One region of the Novosphingobium sp. BL-S-20 genome, then DNA from elsewhere that is predicted to be linked to it. Evidence: predicted binding sites of a transcription regulator. Region 1 holds the regulator's gene; the other holds the start of a gene.
The links. The regulator LexA, encoded in region 1, represses DNA repair genes until DNA is damaged. The targets are predictions, from matches to a motif close to GTTCCNCNCTTGTTCT.
Positions count from the first base shown of each region.

Region 1 (15,413 bases):
CGCGGGCATCATGGCGGCGAAGAAGACAGCCGACCTCATCCCCATGTGCCACCCGCTGGTGCTCGACGCCGTGAACCTCGATTTCGCCTTCGAAGAAGAAGCCCTGACGGCCACTGCAACCGTATCGCTCACCGGCAAGACCGGCGTGGAAATGGAAGCGATTACAGCCATTTCCGTCGCACTCGTGACAATCTACGACATGGCCAAGGCACTCGACAAGGGCATGGTCATCGGGGATATCCGGCTCATCGAGAAGTTCGGCGGCAAGTCGGGTCACTGGAAAGCCGGATGATCCCGCCGCTGCCGCTGGAAGAAGCGCAGGCGCGCTTGCTGGCCCTGGTGGAGCCATTGTCTGTCGAGCATGTCGACGTGGAAGGCACGCTTGGCCGATACCTCGCCGCCCCGATGTTTGCCCGGCGCAGCCAGCCCATGGCGGATATCTCGGCGATGGACGGCTATGCCGTCACCCTTGGCGACCTCGCCGGGCCATGGCAGGTCATCGGTGAAAGCGCGGCCGGGCACCCGTTTGACGGAACTCTCGCACCAGGAAAAGCGGTTCGCATTTCGACGGGGGCACTGCTTCCCGCTGACGCCGGCGCCGTCATTCTCCAGGAAGACCTGACCCGGCAGGGCGACGACCTCGTCCTCACCGGCACGCCGCCACACCCGGGCGACAAGCATATCCGCCCGCGCGGCATGGATTTCACCGATGGCGGCCTGCTCCTGGCGCAAGGTACGCTGATCGGACCGGCCCAGATCGGCCTGGCGGTGGCGGCAGGCCACAAGCACCTTCCCGTCCACCGCATTCCGCGAATCGCGGTGATCGACAGCGGCGACGAACTGGCCGCCGAACCGGATTGCTGCGCCGATCATCAGATCCCGGCCAGCAACGGCGCGATGCTTTCCGCGCTCGTGCGCAGCCTGCCCGTCGATGCGAAGCGGAATGGACCTATCCCGGACGATCTCGACGCCCTTGTCGCGGCTTTCGACGCTGCCGCCGACGCCGATGTGATCGTGACCAGCGGCGGAGCCTCGGTCGGCGATCACGATCTTCTGCGTCCCGCCCTGGAAGCCTGGGGAGCCGAAATCGATTTCTGGCGCGTCGCGATCAAGCCGGGCAAGCCGCTGCTGATTGCAACGCGCCATCATGGCGAGCGCAGGCAACTCGTGATCGGGCTACCGGGAAATCCCGTGTCGAGCATGGTAACGGCCTATCTTTTCGTTCTGCCGGTCCTGCGCGCACTCCTCGGTGCCGCAGAGCCTCTGCCGCGAAGCATTGCAGCGAAACTTTCCGCCCCCTTGAAGACCGGCGGAGCGCGGCGGGAATTCCTGCGCGGGGTATGGGACGGGGAAACCGTGCAGGCCCTCTCGCTACAGGACAGCGGCGCGCTTTCCTCGCTGGCCGCCAGCAACGTCCTGATCGACCGCCCCGCTCATGCCGAAGCGGCCGATGCGGGCGACATGGTTCGGATGTTCTTGCTCCAGAATGGCGGTATTGCTTGACTATACCCTGTTCGTTGCATAATTGTTCCCTCATTGTTCGCAGAAAAGTTCTCTAGGCAGCAGATCGGTTCAGATCTGTTCCTTCAAGGATCACCTGGCGACGCAGCACTATCCGGCCGGGCCAAGGGCCGCAGAACATATGAGGCAAAGCAGATGTTGACGCGCAAGCAGCATGAATTGCTCCGGTTCATCCAGGTCCGGCTCGAAGAAAGCGGCATCTCACCCAGCTTCGAGGAAATGAAGGAAGCGCTCGACCTCAAGTCGAAGTCGGGCGTTCATCGCCTGATCTCGGCCCTGGAAGAGCGCGGCTTCATTCGCCGCCTGCCCAACCGCGCCCGCGCACTCGAAGTCCTGCGCCAGCCTGAGGATACGACGACCAAACCTGCCCGCAGCGTTCCGGCGGCGGAAGAGGCTCCGGCTCGCGCTCCGAAGGTTCCGACACCGGCCAACGACGTGATCGAAATTCCGCTCCATGGCCGCATTGCAGCGGGCGTGCCGATCGAGGCGCTGGAGGGCCATTCCTTGCTTCCGGTCCCGGCCGCCCTGCTCGGCTCCGGTGAGCATTACGCGCTGGAAGTTTCCGGCGACTCCATGATCGATGCAGGCATTCTCGACGGCGATTTCGCCCTCGTGAAGCGCACCAATACCGCACGCGATGGCGAAATCATCGTCGCGCTGATCCGGGGCGAGGAAGCGACGCTCAAGTATCTCCGCCGCGAGGGCGGGATGCTTCGGCTCGATCCCGCCAATGCCGCTTACGAACCGCAAATCTACGGTCAGGACGAAGTGGAAGTTCAGGGCAAGCTTGCAGGACTTCTGCGCCGCTATCACTGAACCGGAGGGGAATTCCCCTTCGGTTCATCGAAGCCAACCTGCCCGAAGATATCTACTTGCGGCCGCGCCACCAGCCATGATCGCCTTGAGTGTCGGCAACGGTCGTGATCCTGCGACGATCCAGATCGATGGCCACGCCGCCACTGCGATCCAGTAGGGCGCGATCGGCCTTCAGCCACTTCGGTCGGCAACTGTCCGGAAGCCGGCGGTCGGCAATGACGACGTCGGATTGCCTGCAAGCCCTTGCGAGTTGATCTTCGGGCACCATCAAGCGCCCTTTGGCAATAAGGACCTGATACCGCGCACGCCAGGTTCGCATTGCTACGGCGCAGAAGTCGCTGTTGCATCTGGCTCGCGGAGCTGCCGAAACGACTTCGGGAAGTTCACGCCTTCCTGCCGCCTCCATCATGTTGTCCAGCGCATAATCGCTCGAACTGTTACGCAGCATCACGAGACGCCGACTGTCCGGATCGATCCATCCGACATGGCGACCATCGCCTGAAACCACCAGATCCGGCGCCTGAATCGTCATCAGGCCCAGAAATCCGATAAGGATAGGCACCAGCCCCAACAAGCGAACCCGTCCTGCCCAAAGTCCGAGCCACAGTCCTCCCGCCACGAACAGCAGGAAATGCCACCCGCTCATCGTCGGCAGGACCCGTACGGAACCGGGGCTATCCGCAATGAAACGGGCGATCGCCAGCAATCCCTCGATCGCATGATCCGCGAGCCACCATGCCGGCCCGCCTGCTCCCATCACATCCAGAAGCAGCGCCAGCGCGACCAAGGGCATGATAACCAGGGTTGTCAGCGGGATAGCCAGAACATTGGCGAACGATCCGTAAATGCCCGCACGATGGAAATGGTAAAGACCGATCGGCAGGAGCGCCATTTCGATCGCGATGCCCATGACCAGCAGCAACATGACGTGACGCAGGGCCTTCGAAGGTAGAGCTTCTTCGCGCGGAGCGAGCCACCGCTTCATCGGTTCGGCATTGCCGAGCGCAACGAGGACCATGACCGCTGCGAAACTCATCTGGAAGCTGGGCCCGACGATCGACTCGGGCCAGACCAGCAGCACGATGAAAGCCGCCACGGCCAGCAAGCGCATCGACAACGCCTCCCGCCCCATCGCCAGTGCCGCCAGCACGAACAAGGCGCCAAGGCACGAGCGCACCGTCGGCACTTGCGAACCGCTGAGCAAGGTATAGCCGATCCCCGCCAAGGCCCCGAAACCGGCAGCAAGAATCGGCAGCCGAACGCGCAAGGCAAGAGCCGGTGAAAGCGCCAGCAGCCGAAGCGCGAGAAGATAGACCCCGCCGATCACGGCACTCACATGAAGCCCGCTGATCGAAAGCAGATGCGCAAGCCCCGCATCTCGCATCGCCTGCGCATCGTTTCCGGATATCGCGCCCATGTCTCCCGTGGTCAGTGCCGCCGCGATTCCCCCCGTCGATCCGGCCAATCGCCCGGTTATATGACGGGACAACCCGTTGCGCGCGTTGCCCAGCCAGTCGCCGCCACGGGCCGCGGAAACGAGTTCGATTGGCGCCGTCACCTGCCCCGTTGCCGCGATTCCGGCGAACCACGCCGACCGTGCGAAATCGTAACCCCCCGGAAACATTGGTGAGGCCGGTGGTGCAAGCCGCCCGCGAAAGCGGATCACCGCCCCGGTTTCCGGCACCCTTTCGCGAAACCGCACCGGCACGTTCACCCGCACCTTGATCGCCCGTCCGGTCCCCGGTTCGCGCATCGCCAAGGTCAGCCGATCACGCTCCAGCGCAGGCTGCTCTTCCTGTCCGATTACGGTCCCCGTGAAGGTGCCCGACAGCAGGCGCGAAATCGGCGGAGCACCGATCATTTCGGAGCGCAGCCACACACCAAGGCATCCAGCCATTGTCAGCAACGAAAGCGACAAGATCGCCTGCCGGATATACGGGTAGCGCAGCAGGCCGGAACGCCAGTAAAGTGCGAATATCGCAATCGCGACGCATACTACGCAAAGCCCCGCCCAACTCTCTCGGGAAGGCAGCGAAAACCACGCAGTTGCGCCGCTTCCGAAGGCTACGGCAAGCCACGGTCCTCTAGCGAAACCGCAGTTCGAAAGAAAACACTCGACACCGGCCAAACTGCTCGACAAGTGGCTCTGGCTGATCCATGGGCGATGCTGCATTGCAGCGGCTCCGGCGACATCCGGATGCTCTAGATCAACCGTCGTGGCGGCTTGGCTGGCCATGGCGCGCATAGGACAGGAAGGTTATAATAATGGCAAGCGGCAGCGCATCGAGCGGATCGACGGCAGGCAAGACCGTCGTCACGCGCTTTGCCCCCTCGCCTACGGGTTATCTCCATATCGGCGGCGCCCGTACTGCTCTCTTCAACTGGCTGTTCGCCCGTCATCACGGCGGCAAGTACCTGCTTCGCATCGAGGACACCGATCGCGCCCGCTCGACCGAACCGGCGATCGAGGCGATCTTCGACGGCCTGACCTGGCTCGGCCTCGACGGCGACGAACCCGCCGTGTTCCAGTTCGCCCGTTCGGACCGTCACGCCGAAGTGGCCGCCGCGCTGTTGGCTAACGGCCATGCCTATCGCTGCTACCTCACGCCCGAGGAACTGGCCGAGCGCCGCCAGAAGGCCCAGGACGAGCGCCGCCCGTTCCGCATCGACAGCGAATGGCGCGATGCCGATCCCTCGACGTGGCCGACGGACCGCACTTACGTCGTGCGCGTCAAGGCGCCGCGCGACGGCGAGACCACCATCAACGATCTCGTTCAGGGCGAAGTGACCGTAAAGAACGAGGAAATCGACGACTTCGTCATCCTGCGCTCGGACGGCACGCCGACCTACATGCTGGCCGTGGTGGTCGACGACAACGATATGGGCGTGACCCACGTCCTGCGCGGCGACGACCATCTCAACAACGCCTTCCGCCAGCTCGTGGTCATCCACGGCATGGGCTGGGAAGTGCCGACTTACGGCCACGTGCCGCTGATCCACGGTTCGGACGGCGCCAAGCTGTCGAAGCGCCACGGCGCGCTGGGCGTAGATGCCTATCGCGACGAGATGGGGGTACTGCCGGAAGCGCTGTTCAACTATCTGCTGCGCCTCGGCTGGGGCCACGGCGACGAGGAATTCATCAGCCGCGAAAAGGCGATCGAGTGGTTCGACATGGCCGACGTCGGCAAGTCGCCCTCGCGCTTCGACCTCGCGAAGCTGCAAAATCTCAACGGCCACTACTTGCGCGAGGCGGACGATGCCCGCCTCGCGGAACTGGTCGCACCGCGCCTGATACAGGCCGGATATGATAACCCCGACTTCGCCCTGCTCACGCAGGCGATGCCGGTGCTGAAGGTCCGCGCAAAGGACCTCAACGAACTTGCAGAAGGCGCGGCCTTCCTGTTTGCCAAGCGTCCGCTCGCGTTCAGCGAGAAGGCGCAGGCGCTGCTGACGGACGAGGCGCGGGGGCGCCTCGCCGCCATCCATGAGCGTCTTTCCGGCGAGCCCGACTGGGCGCTGGAGGCACTGGAAGCCAACCTGAAGGCAATGGCCGAGGACTTGGGATTGGGCCTCGGCAAGCTCGCGCAACCCTTGCGGGCGGCCCTGACTGGTCAGACGACCTCTCCGGGTATTTTCGACGTATTGGTTCTGCTCGGCCGGGACGAAAGCCTCGCACGCATTGGCGCGCAGGCGGACGCCGCTGCCGGGACACACATATAAGGAGTAAGAACTGGTGGGTGATCAGGTCAAACTGAATGCTGGTGGCACGGAATTCGACTATCCCGTGCTCAAGGGCAGTGTCGGCCCGGATGTCATCGATATCCGCAAGCTCTATGCCCAGACGGGCAAGTTCACGTACGATCCCGGCTTCACGTCGACGGCGAGCTGCGAATCCGCGCTGACCTACATCGACGGCGACGAAGGCGTACTGCTCCACCGCGGCTACCCGATCGGCCAGCTGGCCGAGAACTCGTCGTTCATGGAAACCAGCTACCTGCTGCTCAACGGCGAACTGCCGAACGCGGAAGAGCTGGCGACGTTCGAGAACACCATCACGCGCCACACGATGCTCCACGAGCAGCTGGCGAACTTCTACCGCGGCTTCCGCCGTGACGCCCATCCGATGGCGATCATGTGCGGCGTGGTCGGCGCGCTCTCGGCGTTCTACCACGACTCGACCGACATTTCGGACCCCGAGCACCGCAAGATCAGCTCGCATCGCCTCATCGCCAAGATGCCGACGATCGCCGCTGCCGCTTACAAGTACTCGGTCGGCCAGCCTTTCCTCTACCCGGACAACAAGCTGAGCTACACCGGCAACTTCCTGCGCATGACCTTCGGCGTGCCGGCGGAAGAATATGAAGTGATCCCCGCCGTCGAAAAGGCGATGGACCGCATCTTCATCCTCCATGCCGACCACGAACAGAACGCCTCGACCTCGACCGTGCGTCTTGCCGGTTCCTCGGGCGCCAATCCGTTCGCATGCATCGCGGCCGGTATCGCCTGCCTCTGGGGCCCTGCCCACGGCGGCGCGAACGAAGCCGCGCTCAACATGCTCAAGGAAATCGGTACGCCGGACAAGATCCAGCACTACATCGATCGCGCGAAGGACAAGAACGATCCGTTCCGCCTGATGGGCTTCGGTCACCGCGTCTACAAGAACTACGATCCGCGCGCCACGGTCATGCAGAAGACCGTCCGCGAAGTGTTCGACGCGCTCAAGGTCACCGACCCGCTCTTCGAGACCGCCCTGCGCCTCGAGGAAATCGCCCTCAGCGATCCGTACTTCGCAGAGAAGAAGCTGTTCCCGAACGTCGACTTCTACTCGGGCATCATCCTCTCGGCCATCGGCTTCCCGACCACGATGTTCACCGCGCTCTTCGCCCTTGCCCGCACCGTGGGCTGGGTCGCGCAGTGGAACGAAATGATCTCGGATCCCGGCCAGAAGATCGGCCGCCCGCGTCAGCTCTACACCGGCCCGACGCAGCGCGACTACGTCCCGGTCGGCCAGCGCTGATCGCACGGTTCGCCGAAACCCGTTCGGTAAAGAAGGCCCTCGCGAAAGCGGGGGCCTTTCTTTTTGGCCCATCGCGCGCGAAATTGCCGCTTACCTCTCCCCCGCCGGAAGGTGTATGACAGGGACAGGACAGGAAGGCTGCGCCGTCGCCACAATCTCGCCGCAAGCGCTTCCTATCCTTGCCTTGTTTCGCAAGGGGGAAACCTGGATGCTGTTCCTCAGACTTCTTGCCGTTTTCGTGGGCGTGCTGGGAATTGCCGTGGGGCTGCTATGGGTCGCTCAGGGCACCGGCATCCTGTCCTGGCCGAGCGGCAGCCTGATGCTCGACGATCGCGGATGGGCGATCCGCGGCGCGGTGATGGCAGCGGTCGGCGCGATCCTGCTCTGGCTCGCCCGGCGCTGGAACGAGACCAACAACAATCATCTTTGAGGCAGGAAATCAGGCCTCGGGATCGGCCGGAACTTCCAGAATGAAACGGGCACCCTGCCCCGGTGCGCTGTCGACGAGCAGCTCCCCGCCCATCGCGCGGGCAAGACTGCGCGAGATATAAAGCCCCAGCCCCGAACCGCCGTCGCCGCTACGGCCGAGCCGCTCGAACTTGTCGAATATCTTGCCCTGCTGGTCTTCGGAAAGGCCCGGTCCCTGATCCGCCACGATCACCCGCGCACGGTCTTCGAGCGCTTCGAGCCTGATCCATATCTGCGAATGCTCCGGCGAATAGCGGATGGCATTGCCGATGAGATTGAGCAGGACCTGAAGCACACGGCGATACTCGGCCACGGCGGGAAGCGTCTCCGCGACATGCGGCGCCTCGATGACGATGCCTTTTTCCTGTGCGCGCACGTTCAGGATGCCCGCCGCCTGCCGCGCCAGTTCCGACAGGTCCACATTGTCCGGCGCGGTGCTGAAACCCTCGGTCTCGACGACCTCGAGGTCGGCCAGGTCCTCCAGCAGCCCCAGCAGCAACTTGCCCGCGCCCGCGATCTCGCCCGCATACTCGGCATAGGCATCGGGCAGCGGCCCAGCGAGCCGGGTGCGGATGGTCTCGGCATTGGCGATGATCCGCGCAATCGGCTGACGCAGCACCGGCGCGAGATCGTGACCGACGAGACTGCGCCGCAGCAAAGGCTCCATCGGCTCGTGCGCCGCCGAAACGGGAGCCGCAGGCGTATCCGAGACCAGCAGCAGTTCGAAACCCGCCGGATCGAAACCGGGGCGCATATGCGGTATCAGCGAGACCCGCCAGGACCGCCGCGATCCCGGTACTGTCACCGGCGCACCGTCGAGCAGGCGCCAATGCAAGGGCTGCTGATGCGCAACATTCTCCGGCGGCAGGAATTCGGTCCAGAGACGGCCGAAGCCGCCCTGCATGGCTGCAGCTGCCTCTAAAAGCTCCGCGCTGTCGGTCAGCACTGCCAGCACCCGCTGATCGGCATCGAGCTGCGCGCTCAGTTCGGCAAGGTGGCGATCGATCATCGTCCGGCGGCGTTCCACCGAAGCCGCGTCCTCGACCGGCGCGGGCGCGGTCTGCCAGTTGCGGACGACGATCTGGCAACCGTCATTCAAACCCTGCGGTTCGACTTCGACCCAGGCGGTGATGACATCGCCCCCATCGTGCGCGGTGACCGCGCGTGCCAGACGGAAGCCGTAGCGGCGTGCCTTGCGCACGAGTTCGAGCAGTTCGGGTATCGCGATCGTGCCGGGAAGATCGCCTCCGCAGCGCTCCTGAAGCCCGGCGAGCGGCTCGTCCGCCTCCAGCAGGCGGTCCTGCGCATCACTGACGGCACGGGCCAGAATGGTGCCTTCCATCAGCATCAGCCGCCCTGCCGTCCGCTGGCCAGAATCGAGGCGGCAAGATCGACCCCCAGCCTCTCGAACCCTTCGGGCAGCATCGCCTCCGGGTGAATGGCGAGGAATTGCTTCTCGATATCGGCAGCTTTGAGGCCCGCCGCGCGCAAGGCCAGCGCCAGACGCGCCAGTTGCGCTTCGTGCGTGGCCAGCACGGCGGCCTCACGCCGCAACCCGGAACCGGCCGCCAGCGCCGTGAAGAACAGCGCCGCCCCGGCATGGGCCACCGACAGTGCGACGTGGAAAGCCCCGCCGAGCGCCGTCAGCAATCGTGCCGACAGTCCGAGCCGGGTAGCGCCTTCATCGTAACTGCGGCGAATGTCCGCTTCGAGCAGCGCAAGACGTTCGGCCAGGTCCGCCCGCCCGGTCAGAAACGCCTTAACCGCCAGCAGGACCCGGTGCAGCAGATCGCCGGGCAGTTCGGTCAGCGGCAGACTCATCCGGCGCTGGGCCTGACACCAACGCGCCTGCGCCGCCAGCCAACTAACCGCCAGTCCGTGCATCTGCCCCTCGGCCGAGGCCAGCATGGCCTGGATCAACGGCGATACCACCGGATCGAGCGCGAGCCGTGCCTGCAACCGCTCGGTCATCTGCCATTCCAGCGCCATCGCGTGGACATGCGAAAGCAGCAGGGCATCGGCCATGAAAGTACGGGTGAGGTCTTCGAGGTCCTCGGCAAACTGCACCGAAGCCGCGTCGCCGTCATGAAGGCACTCGACGATCCCGCGCGCCAGATCGCCCAGCATGCCGCGCACCCGCGCCAGGATCTCGTCACTGAAGAGCGCACTGTCCTCGGCCGCGAGCAGGTACTGCAGGATCGGCAGCACCGAATCGGCCATGGCATCGCCGCGCGCCAAATCCGCACGAAGCAGCGCTTCCGCAGTCTGGTCGTCGGCCGGATGAACAGCGTTGTCGATCATCCGTCCCGTTTACCCTGTATCTGGTTAAGCCCCGGTTAGTCCTTCCGACGTAGCGGAAGAACCATGCCGACCACAACGAGCGTGATCGCCAGAACCTCCACCAGCGGCTCAATTTGCCCGAATCCTGCAGCGAAAGCCAGCAGAAGTCCCAATGTGGCACGGTCGGAGACGAGCGAGGCCGCCGTTCCCGTCACGAAGCGCGGGATCATCGCCAGCAGCAGCATCAGCATGACCGGCGCGAACAGCCAGGAGATCACCGATTCGCCGCCGAGCCGGGGAATTCCGGCGAGCAGCGAAAGCCCGAACACGGCATCGACGAGCCACCCCAGCGCGTCCGCGCGCGGGATCGCCGGGGGTAGCTGTCCCAGCGCCTGACGCTCCGCAAGACGCAGCAACCGGCTTGCCTCGACCAGCACGGCAGCCACGAATAGCGAAAGAAAGGCGACGGTCAGGAAACCGAACCAAGCGAAACCGCCCGCAATCGCCAGTGCCGCAAGAACGCCGAGGCTCAGGATATTGCTGGCGTTACCGGCGTGGAGCAGCGAGGAACCGAAAGTCAGTACACCGTAGCGCGCGATCGTCCGGCCCGGCGAAACGCGTTCGCCGTCACCGAACCGCTCGCGCAGCCATTCGAGTTCGACGCCGTGCGCCTCGCTCTCGTCGCGAATCAGCCGCCAGTCGGTGCCGCTGCGCAAGTCCGCCGGGACTTCGCGCATCGCGACGCCCGATTGCAGGGCGATCCGGGTCAGCGCCGAAGGCACGTCGCAGTCTCCGGGAAGTTCCTGGAGGTTCTCCACCAGATTGCCGGGAATCCGCATGATCCCGGCACTGGCGCGATTGATGTCGATCCGCTCGAAGCCCGCCGCCAGACCGCCTTCGACTGGCTGGACCAGCACCGCTGGCGCCTTGCCGTCGAACAGCGCCGCAACCCCGGAAGGCTCGACGAAGAGCCCCTCTCCGATCACCACGAGTTCATCGTTCGCCGTCACCAAGCCCGAAAGCGGGCGGGCGCCGGTGGCGATGTAGAATTGCAGCCCGGCGTCCTCGGCCATGTGCTGGAGCGCGATCATCTCCGGCGAAGGGCCGCGCGCGAGGCAGATGACCCGCTGGCAATCGAGCGCCAACGCAAGGCCCAGTTGATGCTGCGCCAGCGTCGCCCCGCCGATGCGCAGGAAACCGCGCGGCAGGGTCTGGCCCGCCACGGCAGGCTCCATCATGGCGAGCAAGGCAATGCGCAGTTTAACGACCTCCAGCAAGGCTCTACCGTTTAGGGAAAGGCCCGCCCGGTGCCAAGCTCGGCGGGTAATCAGCTGGCGGAAAACTCTGCAAGATATGCATGAAGGCGGCGGATCACGGTCGGCTCGCCCGGCGCGCTGTCGAGCGCGCGTTCGGCCAGCGCCAGCAACTGCGCCGAATGGAAGCTGGCGGCCAGCCCCTTGAGCCGCATCGCCGCAACATGCCAGTTGCCGTCGCAGCGCGCCCGCGCCAGCAGATCGACCTGCCGCGTCACGCTTTCCAGATAGGAAGCGCGCAATTCCGCGAAAAGCACGGAATCTCCGCCCGCTGCCGCGGCAAGGGTCGCTTCGAGGGCACCTGCTTCATACGCCATTTCCCCAGTTTAATCCGGAAAGGGTTAAACCGGGGTTTATCGACGCCTCCCGCGTGTTATCCTTATCCGCATGTCTGGGGAAAACAGGATCATCGCGTTCGGCGCGAACGGCAGCGAACCCGTTTCGAGCGGAAATTCGGAAGAACCCATGGAAAAACCGGCTGCTCCGGCCCCGGAAATCGAGGACGACACGTCCGAAGACGCCTGGCGCAATGCCTGGGTCGCGACCGAGGAAGCCTCAGCGCCGAACTATGCACCCACGTCGCTTTCGCTCGACTGGCTTGCGCCCACGCTCGCCGGAACGGTCGCGCTCGGCTGGAGCGCGTTCTTCCTCTACGCGCGCTGGCCGGATTTCGGCCAGGGCCTCGGCCTCGTTGCGGTTCCCGCGCTGATCGTTCAATGGGCGGTACCGCTGCTTCTGGTCGGCATGGTCTGGCTGCTGGCGCTGCGCCACAGCAGCCGCGAGAGCCGCCGCTTCGGCAATGTCGCCCGCGCCCTGTCCCGCGAATCCGCCCAGCTTGAAACGCGCCTGACGACGGTGAACCGCGAACTCAGCCTCGCCCGCGAGTTCATCGCAGCCCAGTCGCGCGATCTCGAATCCCTCGGCCGCATCGCCGCCGAGCGTCTGTCCTCCAACGCCGAGCGGCTGCAGGACCTGATCCGCGACAACGGCACCCGGGTCGAGACGATCGGCGGCGTCAGCCAGGCCGCGCTCGACAATATGGAGAAACTGCGCGGACAGCTTCCCGTCATCGCCAGTTCCGCCAAGGACGTGACCAACAATATCGGCAATGCGGGGCGCGCCGCTCACGTCCAGCTTGAGGACATGGTCAACGGCTTCAAGCGCCTTAATGAATTCGCCACCGGCAGCGAGCAGCAGGTCTCCCGTCTCGGCACTTCGGTGGAAAACGCCCTGACCGCGATCAATGCCCGCAGCGAGCAGATCGGCGTCCTTGCCGACCAGCGCTTTGCCCTGCTTTCGGAACAAGGCGAGGCTTTCCGCAGCCAACTGGACGGCCATGAAACCGCCGCCCTCGCTGCGATCCATGCCCGCACCGCCGCCCTGGATGCGGAAATCGCCGAAACACGCGGCCAGCTCGACCGCCACGAGGAAGAGAGCCTCACCTCGCTGCGCGCCCGCCTCGTCGCCCTGCGCGAGGAAAGCGATGTCGTCTCCCGCGCCCTGCGCGACGGCGAAGGGCGCGCCGCCGAAGCCTGGCGTCAGGCTCTCGACGACTTGCACGAGGAACAGGCGGAAGTCGCGCGCGGTATTGCCCGCGCCCAGGATTCCGCCGTCTCGGCCCTCCGCGGTTCACTGGTGGCCATCGCCGAGGATGCCGACGCTCTCGACCGCGAGATTTCCGCGCGGCGCGACAGGTTGGCGGGCGAAACCAGCGAACGCCTCGCGCGTCAGGCCGAGCAGGAGCGCCACGCCATTGCCCGCATCGAACAGATGCTCGGCGACCTCGACAATGCCATTTCCGAACGACTTGAACGCCATCGCCTTCAGGCTGCCGCTCTCGGGGACCATGCTGCGGCCATCACCGGCCAACTCGGCGAATACGAAGCTCGCTTCGGTGCCATCGCCGGCAGCAGCGAACTGCTCGAAACCCGCCTGCGCGGCAGCCTCGCCTCGCTGGGCGAGCGCCTCACCGCCGCGCGTGCCACGCTTTCTGCCACCGATGCCGATGCCGAGAAGCTGACCGAGACGAGCGTTCGCCTGCTCGAACTCATCCAGGGCAGCGCCCGTTATGCCCACCACGATCTGCCCGAAGCGCTCACGGTTTCCGAAGATCGTCTGGTCCGGCTGCAATCGGGCATTGCCACGGTTCTCGAAGCGCTGGGCCAATCGGCCCGCAGCGGCGCCGAACTCGCTGGCGGGGTCGAGCAGTCAGGTAATAATCTCAAGGACTTCGCCGACGAACTTTCCGCCATGCATTCGGATCTTTCAGAACACGGCGCGGCCCATGCGCAGCTTCTCAAAGTCCTGCATACCTCGCTGACCGAGATCGAGGCTGCGACCCATACCGCCGCCGCGCGCGCGCAAGGCGAACTCACCGAGGCGATTACCGCACTCGGCACGACCATCGACAACTCTGTCGCCGCCATCGAGACCCAGAGCGCCGCGCGCATCGCCAAAGTCGCCGAAGACCTTGGCACCGAGAGCGCCCAGGCCATCGACCGATCGATGCGTACCCGCGTCGCCGAAGTCACCGGTCAGCTCGATCAGGCCGTCGCCCACGCCTCGGGCGCGACCCGCGAGGCGACGATCCAGCTGCGCGAGCAACTGGCGAAAGTCGAGGAACTGGTCGGCAATCTGGAGGGCCGCGTGAATGAAGCCCGTGAAAAGGCTGAGGAACAGGTCGATAACGACTTCGCCCGCCGCGTCGCGCTCATCACCGAAGCGCTTAATTCCAACGCCATCGACATCGCCTCCGCCCTGTCGAGCGAAGTCTCGGACACCGCCTGGGCTTCCTATCTGCGCGGCGACCGCGGCATCTTCACCCGCCGTGCGGTCTCGCTGCTCGATGCCGGGGAAATCAAGTCGATCCAGCAGCTGTTCGAGCGCGACGAAGCCTTCCGCGAACACGTCAGCCGCTACATCCACGACTTCGAGTCGATCCTGCGGCAAGTGCTTTCCACCCGTGACGGCAATGCCCTGGGCGTGACCCTTCTATCGTCCGACATGGGCAAGCTCTATGTGGCGCTGGCGCAAGGGATCGAGCGGCTGCGAAGCTGATCGCAGCGCCTAGCCCGCAATAGAAAAGCCCGCTCTTACGAGCGGGCTTTTTTAGTATCCAAGGTCCTGAACCGGGGGCTTTCCGAAGAAATTGAGATCGGCCACCGTGATCCACTGCTCGGCGTAGTTCACGTAATAGAGACCGAACAGCACCACCGCGAGAACGGTGGCGCGCTTGGCGATCAGGCGCGGCCGGAAGTTGACCGGCGCGCTGTCCGCATGGCCCTTCTCCACGCGGAAGCCCGTAACCTCATTGGGCGTGCGCAAGCCGAACGGCATGACCAGAAAGGCGCTGAGGACCCAGAACAGGCCGTAGATCGCCACCATCGAGGTCCACTGCATCGCCATCCGATCAATCCTCCAGCAGCATCACCTGCACTTGCGGCTTCTTGCCCGACCAGCGCGTGGCGGCACGGCGCGCGGCCAGACGGGCAGCCTCGACCCGCACTTCACGGTCCGACTTCTTCGCACGGCCCAGCGCATCGGCGACATCGCGCTGCGCTTCCTCGACGAACTTCGGGTAGTCCTCATCGAGCGGCAGGCCGATCGCCGCCACCTGGACATGGCCCTTGCGGTCCGCCGCCACCGAAACCACGCCGTTAAGCGCAATACGGCGACGCATGACCATGGAATCACCGTCCGCCGGCGCGATGATGTCGCCGTCGAGGATCAGGCGGCCCGAATGGACCTCCCCGAACTTGCCCGGCTTGCCCGGCGCCAGGCGGACGAGATCGCCGTTCTTCTGGAACACCGCATGGGGAATGCCGCTCTCCAGCCCGAGCCGTGCCTGTTCGCGCATGTGGCGGATCTCGCCGTGGACCGGCAGCAGGATTTCCGGCCGCAGCCAGCCATAGAGCGCAACGAGTTCGGGACGCCCCGGATGGCCGGAAACGTGGATCATGCTCTGGCGGTCGGTGACGATGACGATCCCGGCGTCCGAA
Region 1 covers NZ_CM145494.1:1,906,306-1,921,718, forward strand. The annotation lists gene moaC (cyclic pyranopterin monophosphate synthase MoaC) at 1-292, shown strand, start outside; gene ACZ1II_RS16635 (molybdopterin molybdotransferase MoeA) at 289-1,503, shown strand; gene lexA (transcriptional repressor LexA) at 1,657-2,337, shown strand; gene ACZ1II_RS16645 (ComEC/Rec2 family competence protein) at 2,390-4,582, opposite strand; gene gltX (glutamate--tRNA ligase) at 4,603-6,057, shown strand; gene ACZ1II_RS16655 (citrate synthase) at 6,071-7,354, shown strand; gene ACZ1II_RS16660 (hypothetical protein) at 7,563-7,784, shown strand; gene ACZ1II_RS16665 (sensor histidine kinase) at 7,794-9,170, opposite strand; gene ACZ1II_RS16670 (hypothetical protein) at 9,170-10,123, opposite strand; gene ACZ1II_RS16675 (hypothetical protein) at 10,159-11,379, opposite strand; gene ACZ1II_RS16680 (Hpt domain-containing protein) at 11,430-11,732, opposite strand; gene ACZ1II_RS16685 (coiled-coil domain-containing protein) at 11,881-14,472, shown strand; gene ACZ1II_RS16690 (DUF1467 family protein) at 14,524-14,814, opposite strand; gene ACZ1II_RS16695 (ribonuclease J) at 14,825-15,413, opposite strand, start outside.

Region 2 (15,413 bases), 1.4 Mb from region 1:
TCATGGGCCTTGCCAATGACAAGTCCCTGGCCTGGGGCATCGCGAAGAAGCTGCACGAACAGGGCGCCGAGCTGGCCTTCTCCTATCAGGGCGATGCGCTGGCCAAGCGCGTGAAGCCGCTGGCGGAAAGCCTCGGCAGCGATTTCCTCATCGATTGCGACGTTTCGGACATGGCGGCACTCGATGCCGCGTTCGAGACGCTGAAGGCGCGCTGGGAGACGATCGACTTCGTCGTCCACGCCATCGGCTTCTCGGACAAGAACGAACTGCGCGGCAAGTATGTCGACACCAGCCTCGACAACTTCCTGATGACGATGAACATTTCGGCCTACAGCCTCGTCGCCGTCACCAAGCGTGCCGAGCCGATGATGCGCGAAGGCGGCTCGATCCTGACGCTGACCTATTACGGCGCCGAGAAGGTCGTGCCGCATTACAACGTGATGGGCGTGGCCAAGGCGGCGCTGGAAACCTCGGTGAAGTATCTCGCCAATGATCTCGGCCCGCAGAACATCCGGGTGAACGCGATCTCGGCAGGTCCGGTGAAGACGCTGGCTGCCAGCGGCATCGGCGACTTCCGCTATATCCTCAAGTGGAACGAGCTGAACTCGCCGCTGCGCCGCAACACCACGATCGAGGACGTGGGCGGCTCGGCGCTCTACTTCCTGTCGGACCTGTCCGCAGGCGTGACCGGCGAAGTCCACCATGTCGATTCGGGCTACCACCTAGTCGGCATGAAGCAGGAAGACGCGCCGGACATCGCGCTGAGCTGATCGGCGGCTTTCCGAATACGAAAAGGGCCGGGAGGAAACTCCCGGCCCTTTTCTTGTGTGCCGCAAAGGCGTCCGCACTCAACTCATCAAGCGCGGCACCGAGACCGAGAACACATCGAAATGCGCGTCAGGATGCTCGGCCTGCCCGTCGCGCGGGGCCTGACGGACCTGCACCACGCCGTTCTTGCCGAAGCCGTCCACCACCGGGCGACCGGCATCGCGGCTCAGCCAGAGGCGCAGGAGGTGCCGCTTGCGCTGCGGCTCGGGCCAGTCCCAGAACGTGGTGCGGGAATGGAGCGCGGCATAGTTCGACAGCCACTGGATGTCGCCGGGACGGAAATCCATCGCGATGGCCATGCCTTCCTCATACGTGATCGTGTCGAAGAGTTCGAGCACCTCGATCTGCTCCGGCGTCAGCTTGGGCACGCCCTCGTATTCCTGCGCGGTGAGGATATAGAGCGAGCCCGCATACATCGAGAACACCCCGTCCACGAGGCTGACGATCGGCGAGGTATAAGTGTCCGCAGGCGCATTGTGGTCCTGACGGCGCCAGTCCCAGTGGAACGGTTCGAGCAGCAGCGGCGCCAGGTCCGGGCGGCGGCGCAGGATCTCGTTGTAGATCTCCGCACCGGAGACGAGGCAGGAGAGGCCCCCCTCCTTGGCCGGACGCAGGCACATGAGCGCGACGATGTCCGAACTGTCGGAGTGATAGACCAGCTTGTCGCGCACCTTGGAGGAGAGTGCGGTGGGATCGTCCATGGTCTTGTCGCTGGTGGCGTAGACGTGGTCGATCAGGTCGCCCATCTCGTTCTGGCGGATCGGATCGCCCATGTGCAGGCCGAGGATGTAATAGATCGCATTGGACAGCGCATCCGAATAGAGCTGGGTACGAAGCCCGCGCACCAGCACGAAACCGCGCCCGTAATCGACATCCTCACCCCAGGACTTCACCGCATCGGCGCAGGCGACCAGCGGATATTCCTCGGCCGTGACCGTGCGCAAGTCCGGATTCTCGGCGAGGAAACGGGCGCCCAGCATCTCCAACTCGGAGACCTGCGCCTCGGAAAGCAGGTAGATCCACTCGTCGGTTCCGACCAGCCGGTCGCCCCGCCAGGCGGCAGCGGTAGTGACGGGCGGGACGGCCTCCAGCGGCGCGGGAGCGGAACTGGCCATGCTTCGTGGGTCCTTCTTTTGGGTCTGTAGCTATGCGCCGGACCCTAGGCGGATTAGCGCAGGCTGACTTGGCAAGCGATGCCCGAAACCTTTCCCTCCTGCGTCCTTGCCTTTCAGGACAGCACCACCTCGCCCCCATCACCCCGTCGTCCCCGCGCAGGCGGGGACCCCGCTTTCTTATCTCCATGGCGCAAGAAAAGCGGGGCCCCCGCCTTCGCGGGGGCGACGGGGATTTATAGGTCGCAATCGGTTCCCAGCCGACCGATTTCCATCCCTCGATTGCATGAGACAAGAATAGAACATAAAACGAACATATGTTCGATTCGAGTCGCTTCAAACGGGCCGCGAGCCTCGTGCAGACCTCTCCGGAAGGCTGGCCGGACGCACCTTTGCAGCAGGACGGCGTGCATGAATTCTACGCGGCACAAGGCCAGGACGGCAGCGCCGCGCTGGCCCCGCCCCTCGCCCTCGCCCTTCTCTGTGCGGTGCAGGCGCGACAGCCAGGGGAGACACTGCTCTGGCTGAGACTCGCCAAGGGCAAGCAGGCCCGGCAGCGCCCTTATGCTCCCGGTCTGGCCGAACTCGGCATCGACCCCGCCGCGATCGTGCTGATGCGCCTGCCCGACCTCCAGAGCCTGCTGCGCGCGGGCGTGGACTGCGTGCGCCACGGCGGCGCGGCCACGGTGGTCCTGGAAGTGGACGGCCGCGCCCCGGCCTTCGACCTGACCGCCTCGCGCCGCCTCGCGCTGGCGGCGGAGCAGAGCGGCACCATGGTCCTGATCGTGCGCAGCGGCGCCGATCCCGCCCCCAGCGCCGCCCATAGCCGCTGGCAGGTGGCCAGCGCCCCCTCGATGCCCCTGCCTGCCGATGCACCGGGAGGGCCGGTGTTCGACGTGACCCTGCTGCGCCAGCGCGGCGGGCGGGAAGGACTCAACCTGCAACTGGAATGGGATCGTGAGAAAGGCGTCTTCCGTGCGCCGCTACCTCGCGGTCGTCCTGCCCTTCCTGCCGTCCGAACGGGCGATGCGGGAAGGCGCAGCGCCGCCTGACGCGGCCTTTGCCCTCATCGCCAAGCAGCGCGGAGCGCAGCGCATCATGGCGCTCTCCCCCGCCGCGCTGAAACGCGGCCTTGCGGCAGGCATGATGCTGGCCGACGCCCGCGCGCAGGAACCCGATCTCGCCGCGCTGGAGCACCGCCCCGAAGCCGACCGCGCCCTGCTGCTGCGGCTGGTGGAGGCCTGCGAGCGCTATACCCCGATGGTCGCCCCGCAAGGCGACGACGCGCTGGTGCTGGACCTCACCGGATGTTTCGACAGCCTCGCCATGGACGAAAGCGGCGTGCTGGACGATCTCGCACGCCGCCTCTCCCGGCTCGGCTTCCACCCGCTGGCCGCCTGTGCCGGAACCCCGGATGCCGCCCTCGCCCTCGCCCGTTTCGGCAAGCGTTCCCTGCGCGAACTGCCGGTGGCCGCGCTGGGCCTCGGAGAAGACGCCCATCTCGCCCTGAAACGCGCCGGGCTGCGCACGATAGGCCAGCTCGCCGACCGCCCCCGCGCGCCGCTGGCCGCCCGTTTTGGCAAGGCCATGTCGGTCGCCCTCGCCCATCTGCTGGAGGAGCAGGACCGGCGTATAACCCCGCACCGCACCCTGCCCCCGATCTGGGTCGAGCAGCGCTTCGCCGAGCCGATGGCCACGGTGAAACCCCTGCTCGGGGTGATCGCGTGGCTGGCCGGAGAGGCGCGGAACCTGCTGGTCGCGCGCGGACGCGGCGGGCGGCGCTACGAAGTCTCGCTGTTCCGCACCGACGGTCATGTCGCCCGCCTCGCCGTCGACAGCGGCCTGCCGCTGCGCGACCCCGCCGATGTCGTCCGGCTGTTCCGCGAGCGCATCGAATCGCTCGCCGACCCGCTCGATCCGGGCTTCGGCTACGACCTCCTGCGCCTTTCCGTCCCTCTGCACGAAGACCTTTCCGAAGGGCAGGAGCGGCTGGACGAGGACAGTTCCGGCAGGCCCGACCTCGCCCCCCTGCTCGACCGCCTGCAAGTCCGCTTCGGCGCCGAATGCCTCCACCGCTTCGCCCCGCGCGACGAGCACTTGCCCGAATATGCCGATCGGCTCGTGCCCGCCGCGTCTCGGCCGGAGTCATGGCCCTTGGCGGAAGCGGGCGAGCCGCCCCTGCGCCCGCTGTTCCTATTCGACCCGCCCCAGCCGATAACCGTCCTTGCCGAAGTACCCGACGGCCCGCCGCGCCGGTTCGGCTGGCAGGGCAGGCAGCACCGGGTCGTGCGGCAGGAAGGCCCCGAACGCATCGCCTATCCCTGGTGGAAGACGGTCGAGGCCAGCGGCCCGACGCGCGACTACTACCGGATCGAGGACGAAGACGGCTGCCGCTTCTGGCTGTTCCGCCACGGCCTCTATGGCAGCGAGAAGACCGATCCGCGCTGGTATCTCCACGGCGTCTTCGCATGAGCGAGGGGCCGCCTCCTTATGTCGAGTTCGCGACGACGACCGCCTATTCGTTTCTGCGCGGGGCGAGCACGCCGGGCGAGATGGCGATCACGGCGATGGGGCTCGGCCACCCCGGCATCGGCATTGCCGACCGCAACACCGTGTCCGGCGTCGCCCGCGCCCTCGCCGCGCTGCGCAAGCTCGCGGAAAAGGCCGAAGCGGACGGCGAGACCCTGCCCGATTTCCGCCTGATGGTCGGCGCGCGGCTGGTCTTCGCCGACGATACCCCGGAAATCCTCGCCTACCCGACCACCCGCTACGGTTGGGGCCGCCTCACCCGCCTGCTCACCACCGGCAACTTGCGCACCACCAAGGGCAACTGCGTGCTGCACCTCGACGACCTGCTCACCTTCCTGGAGGACATGCAACTGATCGTCGCCACCCCGGCTTCCGACGACCTCCTGCGCCGACTCTCGAATGCCGCGCCCGGCAAAGTCTGGCTCGGCGCGACGATGCTGCGACAGGGCCGCGATGCCCGCCGCCTCGCGGCCTCACGCGAACAGGCGGCCATGACCGGCGTTCCGCTGATCGCCATCAACGACGCCCAGTACGACAAGCCGGAAGCGCGCCCCCTCCACGATGTCATGACCGCGATCCGCGAGAAGACCACCGTGCAGGCCGCCGGTCGCCGCCTCGCCACCAATGCCGAACGGCACCTGAAGCCCGCCGCCGAAATGGCCCGCCTCTTCGCCGCCGCCCCCGAAGCCATCGCCGCCACCCGGGATTTCATGGACGGCATCGCCTTCAAGCTCGACGACCTCAGCTATACCTACCCCCATGAACCCGTCCCCTACGGCTACACCCCGCAGGGCTGGCTGACCGAGCTGGTCTGGAGCCGGGCCAGCAACCTCTATCCGCAAGGCATTCCCGACAAGCTGACCGGACTGCTCGCCGGGGAACTGGAGATCATCGGCAAGCAGGGCTACGCCGCCTACTTCCTCACCGTCCACGATATCGTCCAGTGGGCGCAGGGGCAGGGCATCCTCTGCCAGGGCCGGGGATCGGCGGCCAATTCCGCGGTCTGCTTCGTGCTCGGCGTCACCGCCGTCGATCCGGTAAAGCACACCCTGCTGTTCTCCCGCTTCATCTCCACCGAGCGCAAGGAACCGCCGGACATCGACGTCGATTTCGAGCACGAACGGCGCGAGGAGGTGATGCAGTACATCTACAAGCGCTACGGCCGCGACCGCGCCGGGATCGCCGCCACGGTGATCCACTACCGCTCGCGCAGCGCCGCCCGCGACACCGGCAAGGCGCTGGGCCTGAGCGAGGACGTAACCGCCCGGCTCGCCAGCACCGTCTGGGGCAGCTACGCCGCGAAATACGACCGCAACCGCTGCCTCGAAGCCGGACTCGATCCCGACAACCCGACGATCGCGCGGGTCAATCGCTTCACCGAGGCGATTCTGGAATTCCCCCGCCACCTCTCGCAGCACGTCGGCGGCTTCGTGCTGACTCAGGACCGGCTCGACGAGACCGTGCCGATCCATCACGCGGCCATGGACGAGCGCACTTTCATCGAGTGGGACAAGGACGACATCGACACGATCGGCCTGATGAAAGTCGATATTCTGGCGCTCGGCATGCTGACCTGCATCGGCAAGGCTTTCGAAATGATCGAGACTCACATTGGCCGCCAGTACCAGCTGAACTCGGTACCGGGTGACGAGAAGGATCACAGGAACAACCCTCCCCACGTCAAAGCGGTCTACGAGATGCTTCAGAAGGGCGACAGCATCGGCGTCTTCCAGGTCGAGAGCCGTGCCCAGATGAACATGCTGCCTCGGTTGAAGCCGGTGAAATTCTACGATCTGGTAATTCAGGTCGCCATCGTGCGTCCCGGTCCGATTCAGGGCGACATGGTCCATCCCTATCTGCGGCGGCGGCAGGGCATCGAAGAACCGGAGTTTCCTTCTCCGGCTCCCCCCCACGATCCCAACGAACTGCGCAGCGTGCTCGGTGAAACCATGGGCGTCCCGCTATTTCAGGAACAGGCAATGAAGCTCGCCATCACCGCCGCGAACTTCTCCGATATCGAAGCCAACCAGCTTCGCCGTGCCATGGCGACTTTCCGCAATGTCGGCACCATCGACTCCCTCCGCGACAAGATGGTCGGCGGCATGGTCGCGCGCGGATATGCCAAGGAATTCGCCGAGCGCTGCTTCAAGCAGATCGAAGGCTTCGGCAGCTACGGCTTCCCGGAAAGCCACGCCCTCGCCTTCGCGCGGCTGGTCTGGGTCTCGGCCTATATCAAGCATCACTACCCCGCCGTCTTCGCCGCCGCCCTGCTCAATTCGCAACCCATGGGCTTCTACGCCCCGGCGCAGATCGTCCGCTGCGCGCAGGAGCACGGGGTGGAAGTGCGTCCCGCCGACGCGAACCACAGCGAATGGGACTGCACCCTGGAGCGAAACGCGAAAGACCAACTCGCGCTGCGCCTCGGCCTGCGCCAGATTCACGGTTTCCGCGAGGACTGGGCCGAGGCAATCAAGGACCATCGCCCCTACACCAATCTCGAAGACCTCGCCCGCCGCGCCGAGCTGCCGCAGCGCGCGCTCAACCTGCTGGCCGATGCCGACGCCCTGCGCTCGCTCGGCCTCGACCGCCGCGAGGGCCTCTGGGAAGCGCGGCGCACGCCCAGCGGCGAACTCCCCCTCTTCGCCGCCGCCCGCGCCCGCGAACTGGGCGAAGAACCACCCGCCGCCCTGCCCGCCATGCCGCTGTCGGAACAAGTCGCCGCCGACTACCAGACCACCCGCCTCTCGCTGAAAGCCCACCCGATGGACTTCCTGCGCCCGCACTTCGCGGCGGAAGGTGTGCTGAGCTGCGCCGAACTGGCAAAAGCGAAAGCCGGAAAGCGGGTGAAAGTCGCGGGCGTAGTGCTGGTCCGCCAGCGACCGGGCGAAGGCAAGGCGATCTTCGTCACCCTGGAAGACGAAGGCGCCATCGCCAACGTGGTGATCTGGGAAAGGCTGTTCGAGATCTACCGCCGCCCGGTGATGGCGGCCCGGCTGATGGTGGTGGAAGGCCTAGTCCAGCGCAGCCCCGAAGGCGTCGTCCACCTGATGGCCCAGCGCATCCACGACCGCACGCCGGAACTCGCCCGCCTCTCCGAAGACCACGAGACCCAGCCGCAACTCTCCAGCGCAGACGAGGTCGTGCGCCCCCAGCATCCGCGAAACGTGCGCATCCTGCCCCGCTCGCGCGACTTCCATTGAGTCGACAAGCCTTGCGGAACTTCAATCATGGGAGAAAAATGGTGCACCCGACAGGATTCGAACCTGTGGCCTCTGCCTTCGGAGGGCAGCGCTCTATCCAGCTGAGCTACGGGTGCAGTGCTGGGGCGACTAGCAGAGCATGAGCGGCGTTGCCAGCGCCAAATCCATCCATCGCATCATAGGCTTGGGAAAACCTTCTTCGGGATATCGCCAAGGCGAACGAGCCCACGCCATCCACGGCTTGAAAGTTCCCTATATGTTCTTATGATGCTGCCATGGCCGAAGCTGATTCCCCCCTCTCATCGCCGCTCACTTCCTTCGTCGCTGCCGACGTCGCTCGGGGAATCGGGCGGCTCTTTGCCCGCAACGACATCTGGTGCCTGCCGGAAATGCCGCTGCGCTGCGGGCGGCGGGCGGACCTCATGGGCATCGATGCCAAGGGCCACGTCATCATCGTCGAGATCAAGGTTTCACGGGCGGACCTGCTGGGCGACGGCAAGTGGACCGACTATCTCGACTATTGCGACCGCTTCTACTGGGGCCTGCCGCCCTCGCTGGACCGCGCGCCGCTGGAAACCGAGCCGTTCCTGCCCGAGCAGTGCGGCGTGATCGTCGCCGACGGTTACGATGCGGAAATCCTGCGCCCTGCCCCGCTGCGCCAGCTGGCCGCAGCGCGCCGCAAGGTCGAGACCGAGCGCCTCGCCCGCGCGTCACTCCGGCGGCTCGTCACTCTGGGCGATCCTCAGACCCAGCAATGGGGCAGCGAAAACTGAGAGGCGATCCGGAGCCGAGACTCCGGATCGCGGTACAAGTCAGGCGACTTCCTTCTCGATCCATTCCGGATAAAACGACGGCTCGCGCTCCGACCAGCCCGAGGCGGTGGCTGCCGCTTCGCTGATCGAGTGGAGCAGGATCTTGCGCCGCTCCGGCCGGATCTGGGGCAGCGCCGAGGCCCCGCAGAAAGCCCCCGGCAGCCAGGGCCGTGCCCAGCCACCCAGCAGGCGCTCGTAGAGGAAGCGGAACGCCGAGAACGATTCGATGCGGTCCTGCGCCAGATCGAAGGCGGCGACATGGACGAGCTTGCCCATGAACACGGTGATATCGTCGAAGCCGAATTCGTCGGGCCGCATGTCGCGCAGGGCGGTAAGGTCGGCATAGGCCTCGTACTGCTTTCGGATCGAGGTGGCCTCGGCGCCGTCACGCGCCCAGAGACCAAGCGCATCCTGTCGGCCCAGCCCCACGTCAAGGCTGCGACGGATGTAGCGCTGCTCGCAGGGCGTGAAGCTGGCGAACTCCCGCAGTTCGCTGATGGTGATGCTGGCCTTTCCCGTGTGAGTCATGGTCCTGATCCTCGTGACACGGAAGGACTATCCTCCCTGTCACAAAAACCAATTTCTGCCACATGGGTTGCTACAGCCTTAACTGCGCAAAGGTTTGTCCCCCGTAATTCCGGCAAGATTCATGCAGGATTTCAATTCGGGACAGTTTGAAAGATACCGATTCCCGCACTTTTTGCGCGGAAATCGGCCCTCTCCCGCCAGGGAGAAGGCCGATCCGAAGAAATCGCGGCCTGCAAAAATTCAGATGAGTCCGGCGAGCGGGCTGGACGGATCGGCATAGCGGCGCTGCGCCATACGTCCGGCGAGGTAGGCATCGCGGCCCGCTTCGACCGCCAGCTTCATCGCGCGGGCCATGCGGATCGGATCGCGCGCCTCGGCGATGGCAGTGTTCATCAGCACGCCGTCGCAGCCCAGTTCCATCGCCACGGCGGCTTCGGAGGCCGTGCCGACGCCCGCGTCAACCAGCACGGGAACCTTGGCCCCTTCCACGATCAGGCGGACCGTGACCTTGTTCTGGATGCCGAGGCCCGAGCCGATCGGCGCGCCAAGCGGCATGACCGCCACGGCACCGGCTTCCTCAAGCTGCTTCGCGGCGATCGGATCGTCCACGCAGTAGACCATCGGCAGGAAGCCCTCGTTCGCGAGGATTTCCGTGGCCTTCAGCGTCTCGCGCATGTCGGGATAGAGCGTGCGCGCCTCGCCCAGCACTTCCAGCTTCACGAGATCCCAGCCGCCCGCCTCGCGCGCCAGACGCAAGGTGCGGATCGCGTCGTCGGCGGTGAAGCAGCCTGCGGTGTTGGGCAGGTAGGTGATCTTCTTCGGATCGATGTAGTCGGTCAGCATCGGCGCCTTGGGGTCCGAGACATTGACCCGGCGTACCGCGACAGTGACGATTTCCGCGCCCGAAGCCGCGACCGCAGCCGCGTTCTGCTCGAAATCCTTGTACTTGCCGGTGCCCACGATCAGGCGCGAGCGGAAGGTTCGGCCAGCAACGGTCCAGGTATCAGCGGTATCGGTCAAGGTTCGCATCCTTTCGGGGAACGGGCATTTCAGGAAAGTGGGCGCGCGCGAACAGCGCAGAAAAACTTAGCCGCCGCCGACGAAGTGAACGATCTCCAGCACATCGCCATCGGACAGCGGGACATCGGCCAGGGTCGAGCGCGGGGCGATCTCGCCGTTGTGCTCGACGGCGACCTTCTTGGGATCGAGGCCGATCCCGGCAACGAGGTCGGCGATCGACGAGCCGGGTGCCACGCGGCGCGGTTCGCCGTTCACGGTGAGGGAGAGTTCAGCAGCCATGGGCCGCAGATAGCGCAGAGAATCGATTTGGAAAGCGCCAAAACGGCACTTTTCAATGCGCGCGGTGCAGGTTCCGGATATGCGCGAAGGCGACGAGCGCAACGCCGATAATCGTCAGGATCGATTCCGCCAGCCCGTGACCGACCGCGATTGCCGTCGCCATCAGAGCCAGACCGAGGCCGCCGATCACCAGCGGCGCGACGCGGCCATGGCGCATGACGCCGAAGCCCAGCGAGACCACGCCGACCACCAGCGCCAGCACCAGACCAACGCGGTGAACTTCCGGCGAAAGCAAGACTTCACCGCCAAGGCCCAGGAAGCCGACGAAGAACACACCAAGCACGCAATGGATCGCGCAAAGACCGCTGAGCAGGATACCTGCCCGGTCCAGCCGGTTTCGAATCGCGATGATGGCGGTACGCATGGATGTCCATGTATGTGACGTTGTAACATTCATCAAGCCCTGACCGTATGACGAAACATTCGATCGACGCGCCTCTTGCGCATTTCGTCGCAAGCTCGCAGGGATTTGCGCCATGAGAGTTTCTGACGGTCGTCCCATCCTCGGCACAGCCGACGATATCGCCCCCATGGTTCGCTGGCTGCTGTTCGTGGCTGCGCTGGTCGTCCTCATCGTCGCGGTCGGGGGGATTACCCGGCTGACCGAGTCCGGGCTATCGATCACCCAGTGGAAGCCGCTGACCGGCGCGATCCCGCCGCTGACCGATGCCCAGTGGCAGGCCGAGTTCGCCCGCTACAAGCAGATTCCCCAGTACATCGACGTCAACGGCCCGGCAGGCATGACCCTGGCGCAATACAAGTTCATCTACTTCTGGGAATGGGTCCACCGCCTGCTGGCCCGTGTGATCGGTCTGGCTTTCGCGCTGCCGCTGGCGTGGTTCTGGTACAAGCGCACGATCCCGCTGGGCTACAAGCCGCGCCTGATCGCGCTGCTGGCGCTGGGCGGGCTTCAGGGCGTGGTGGGCTGGTGGATGGTTTCATCGGGCCTGACCCCGGAGGCCGCCGACCGGGTGAATCACTTCCGCCTCGCCGCGCACTTGCTGGTGGCGCTGACGACGCTGGGTGGTCTTGTCTGGACGGCGCTCGACCTTCGCGAGTTGCGACGCGGTCAGGCCCCGGCCCGTCTGACCCGATTCAGCGCCATCGCGCTGGGCATGCTGTTCTTCCAGCTCTTCATGGGCGCCATGGTCGCGGGCCTGCGCGCGGGCTATGTCGCAGGCATGGGCTGGTTCAGCATGGACGCCTGGCCGTTGATGCAGGGCACGTTCTTCCCCGAAGGCGTGGAATGGGCGGGCGGTGCGCTCCATGCGCTCGTCAACGATCCCTTCCTGACGCACTTCGTCCATCGCTGGTGGGCCTGGGCCGTGGTCGCAGTGCTGGTGGTCATGGGCCGCCGCCTCAAGGCCCGCCATGCCCGCCTTGCCTCGATCGCGGTGCATTCGGCTTTCGGCACTCAGGTGTTGCTCGGCATCTTCGCCGTGTGGTCGGGCGTGGCGCTCTGGCTGGCCGTGGCGCACCAGCTCTGCGGCGCGCTGCTGGTCGCCGCGACGGTCTGGGGCGCGCATTGCCTCGGCCGCCGCGATCAGGTCGGTCTCGGCATGTGAGCGGGATTGAGGTATTATTTTACCTCTCTGGAAACCCGCAGTCTGCTTGACTTGAAGGCCGGTTTCGACGATTTGGCCGCCTTCCCGCGGTGCCGGAGATTCGTGAAAGCGATCGATTCGGCCTCGCGACCTGAACATTAGGGATAGACCAGCCATGAAGGCGCTTACGAAGGTCACCCGGTCGATCAAGCCGGCCGAGGTGGAAAAGAAGTGGCATCTGATCGATGCCGAAGGTCTGGTGGTTGGCCGTCTCGCGGTCGTCATCGCAGACCTCCTGCGCGGCAAGCACAAGCCGAGCTTCACCCCGCACGTCGATTGCGGCGACCACGTCGTCGTGATCAACGCCGAGAAGGTGAAGTTCACCGGCAAGAAGCTTGGCGACAAGACCTACTACAAGCACACCGGCTATGCCGGCGGCATCAAGGAAGTCACCGCGGACAAGGTCCTCGGTGGTCGCTTCCCCGAGCGCGTGCTTGAAAAGGCTGTCGAGCGCATGATCCCCCGTGGCCCGCTCGGCCGCGACCAGATGCGCGCCCTGCACCTCTATGCAGGCACCGAGCACCCGCACGGTGGCACCCAGCCCGAAGCACTCGACGTCGCTTCCATGAACCGCAAGAACAAGGTTGGCGCGTAATGTCCGATACCGAAACCGTACAGAGCCTGTCCGACCTGAAGGACCTGGGCGAAGTCGCCGCCGTTGAAACCTCGGAAGAGGCTTTCACGCCCGTCGTTTCGAACGCGCCCCTGCGCGAGCAGCAGCTCGACGCCTACGGCCGCGCTTACGCCACCGGCCGCCGCAAGGACGCCGTGGCCCGCGTTTGGGTTAAGCCCGGCACCGGCAAGTTCATCATCAACGGCCGTGACCAGGAAGTGTACTTCGCACGTCCGACCCTGCGTCTCGTCATCAACCAGCCCTTCCAGGTTGCTGGCCGCGACGGCGCCTACGACGTGATCGCCACCGTCAAGGGCGGCGGTCTCTCGGGCCAGGCCGGTGCCGTGAAGCACGGTATCGCCCAGGCGCTCTCGAAGTACGAGCCTGCCCTGCGCGCGTCGGTCAAGGCCGCCGGCTTCCTTACCCGCGACCCGCGCGTCGTCGAGCGTAAGAAGTACGGCCGTGCCAAGGCACGTCGTAGCTTCCAGTTCTCGAAGCGCTAATCCGCTTACCGAGAGCTTCGGCTTTACGAAAAGGGGTCGCGGGAAACCGCGGCCCTTTTTTGTTGCAGCTTGGGAAGCGACTTCAGCGACGGCGGCGGAAGGGTTCGCAGGCCACGCCGTCTCCATCGCCATCCATTTCCCGGCGGTAGCCCGGTTGGCCGACATGAAGCGGCGCCCGTCCGGCCGCCCATGCCTCGCGGCAATTGCGGAAGTAGACTCCGCTGCTCGGTGTGGCCGCACGCGGACCTGGCGCCGGGCGGCGGACCGATTGTACATTATCGCGAGGCTGGGCCGCATACGCATGGTCGAGGGGGTGCGCCGCCCGATAGTCGCCGGGCTTGTCGAACGTCCATCCCCAGATACCGGCCTTTTGGGCCCGTGCACCGGCTTCTGTGTTCACATAGGCCTGCGTGAAATGCGGCAGAGCGATGGCATAGCCCATGCGCACCATCGTCTCGCCCAGATCGACATCGCCGACCCGGCAAACCGCCACGACCCGGCCATAGTCGTCGGTGTCCTGCTGGGTGCAGAGCACGGCCCGGTCCGCTACCAGCCGGGAAAGCGCCTGTCCGGCATCCACGCCGCAAGCCCAATTGATGCCGCCGCGAGCGCAAGTCTGCGCCTTTTCCACCGCATCGATGCCGAACAGACGAATTCGCGCGCCGGTCATATCCAGCGTGTCGCCGTCGACGGCGACGACGTTCCCTGAATAGACCTGCGCCTGAGAGGGCAGGGCCACCAGGCCGGATGCAAACAGTGTTGCCGCTATGAGAGCACTTCGCATTCGGAGGGTCCGCTTTGTCGCCCGCTTGCGGGCCATACAGGGCCATCCATAACCACGATTTCTTGCCAATTGCTTCCGGCGCCGACAGCCGTCGATGCGATGCCCTCTCATGCCAGATACCTCGCTATAGCAGGTATCTTTCCATGCCCTGTATCAATTTTCACAAGGTATCTTGCGTTACACAGTAGCTGTCTATATACACTCCTCATCCGCAGGAGATGATTCGATGTCCGAAATCGAAGTACAGCTGAAGAAGGGGGTGCTCGGTCTTTGCGTGCTCGCCCTGCTGTCGCGGGGGGACAGTTACGCCTACGAGATCGCCAGCCGCATGGCCGCGGCGGTCGATATGGGCGAAGGGACGATCTACCCGCTCATGCGCCGCATGCAGTCGGACGGCCTCGTCGCGACTTACCTGGAGGAATCGCCCTCCGGCCCGCCGCGCAAGTACTACCGCATTACCGAGACCGGCCGCAGCCGCCTTGCCGAACAGGTCGAGGAATGGCGCGGGTTCACCGCCGCCGTTGACGGTCTGCTCGACGATGCCGCTGCCGTACCCACAGACGCCGCACCCAAGACAGAGGAGCCGAGCCATGACGCGTAACGAGTTCATCCGTCGCCTGAAGGCCGGCCTCAAAGGCATGCCGCAGGACATCGTCGCCGAAATCGTCGCCGACTACGAAGAGCACTTCGAAGCCGGTAGCGCCGAAGGCCGCAGCGAACAGGAAGTGGCCGCCGCGCTCGGCGATCCCGGCCGCCTCGCCCGCGAACTGCGCTTCGAGGCAGGCTTCCGTAACTGGGAAAGCGGCCGCTCGCCGTCTTCGGCCTGGAGCGCGATCCTGGCCTTCATGGGCCTGGCCACCATCGACATCCTGATCCTGCTGCCCATCGTGCTGCCGGTTCTGGGCGTGATGTTCGGCCTCTACGTCGCCACCCTGATCGCCTTCCTGGCAGGCGGCTTCATCCTGATCGCCGGGCCGTTCAGCGGCTTTCCGGGCGGGGTGCTAGTCGCCATCCTCGGCGGGCTGGGCACGATGAGCGCCGCCGTGGCGATCGCCGCGCTGCTGACTCTGGTCAGCATCTGGATCATCAACGCCATCATGTGGTTCGGCCGCCTGCACTACCGCGTGCTCGAACCCGCCATGCATTCGCAAGACTGAAAAGCACGAGAGAAAGGAACCAAGTGATGTTCAGGAAACTGCTCATCGTATTCGCCAGCGGCGTGATCCTGACGATCGTCGCCTTCAGCGCAGCCTGGGTCGTCGGCGGGGACAAGTTCCGCCGCAACGTGAACGAAGGCGACATCAACTGGACCTTCGGCAGCGATGACGATGCCGCCGACAGCCCCCAGATCACCCGCAACTTCGCGATCCAGCCCGGCGCCCGCCTGGCCATGGACGTCCCGGTGCAGCTCGTCTTCACCAAGGGCGACAAGGCCGAGATGGTCGTCAGCGGCCCGCAGAAGCTGGTCGACCGCCTGACCTGGGAAGACGGCCGTCTGGCCGTTAAGGGCAGCTGGCACGGCCGCAAGGGCCTGAAGGTCC
Region 2 covers NZ_CM145494.1:53,745-69,157, forward strand. The annotation lists gene fabI (enoyl-ACP reductase FabI) at 1-770, shown strand, start outside; gene ACZ1II_RS07900 (TauD/TfdA family dioxygenase) at 849-1,943, opposite strand; gene ACZ1II_RS07905 (ImuA family protein) at 2,258-2,992, shown strand; gene ACZ1II_RS07910 (Y-family DNA polymerase) at 2,916-4,412, shown strand; gene ACZ1II_RS07915 (error-prone DNA polymerase) at 4,409-7,669, shown strand; tRNA gene ACZ1II_RS07920 (tRNA-Arg) at 7,709-7,785, opposite strand; gene ACZ1II_RS07925 (MmcB family DNA repair protein) at 7,945-8,442, shown strand; gene ACZ1II_RS07930 (hypothetical protein) at 8,482-9,009, opposite strand; gene ACZ1II_RS07935 (thiazole synthase) at 9,250-10,038, opposite strand; gene thiS (sulfur carrier protein ThiS) at 10,096-10,308, opposite strand; gene ACZ1II_RS07945 (MerC domain-containing protein) at 10,361-10,732, opposite strand; gene ACZ1II_RS07950 (COX15/CtaA family protein) at 10,845-11,933, shown strand; gene rplM (50S ribosomal protein L13) at 12,088-12,567, shown strand; gene rpsI (30S ribosomal protein S9) at 12,567-13,088, shown strand; gene ACZ1II_RS07965 (thermonuclease family protein) at 13,171-13,827, opposite strand; gene ACZ1II_RS07970 (PadR family transcriptional regulator) at 14,099-14,473, shown strand; gene ACZ1II_RS07975 (DUF1700 domain-containing protein) at 14,463-15,029, shown strand; gene ACZ1II_RS07980 (GIN domain-containing protein) at 15,056-15,413, shown strand, end outside.
Region 2: the regulator LexA is predicted to act here: its motif matches at 2,229-2,244, upstream of ACZ1II_RS07905 (ImuA family protein).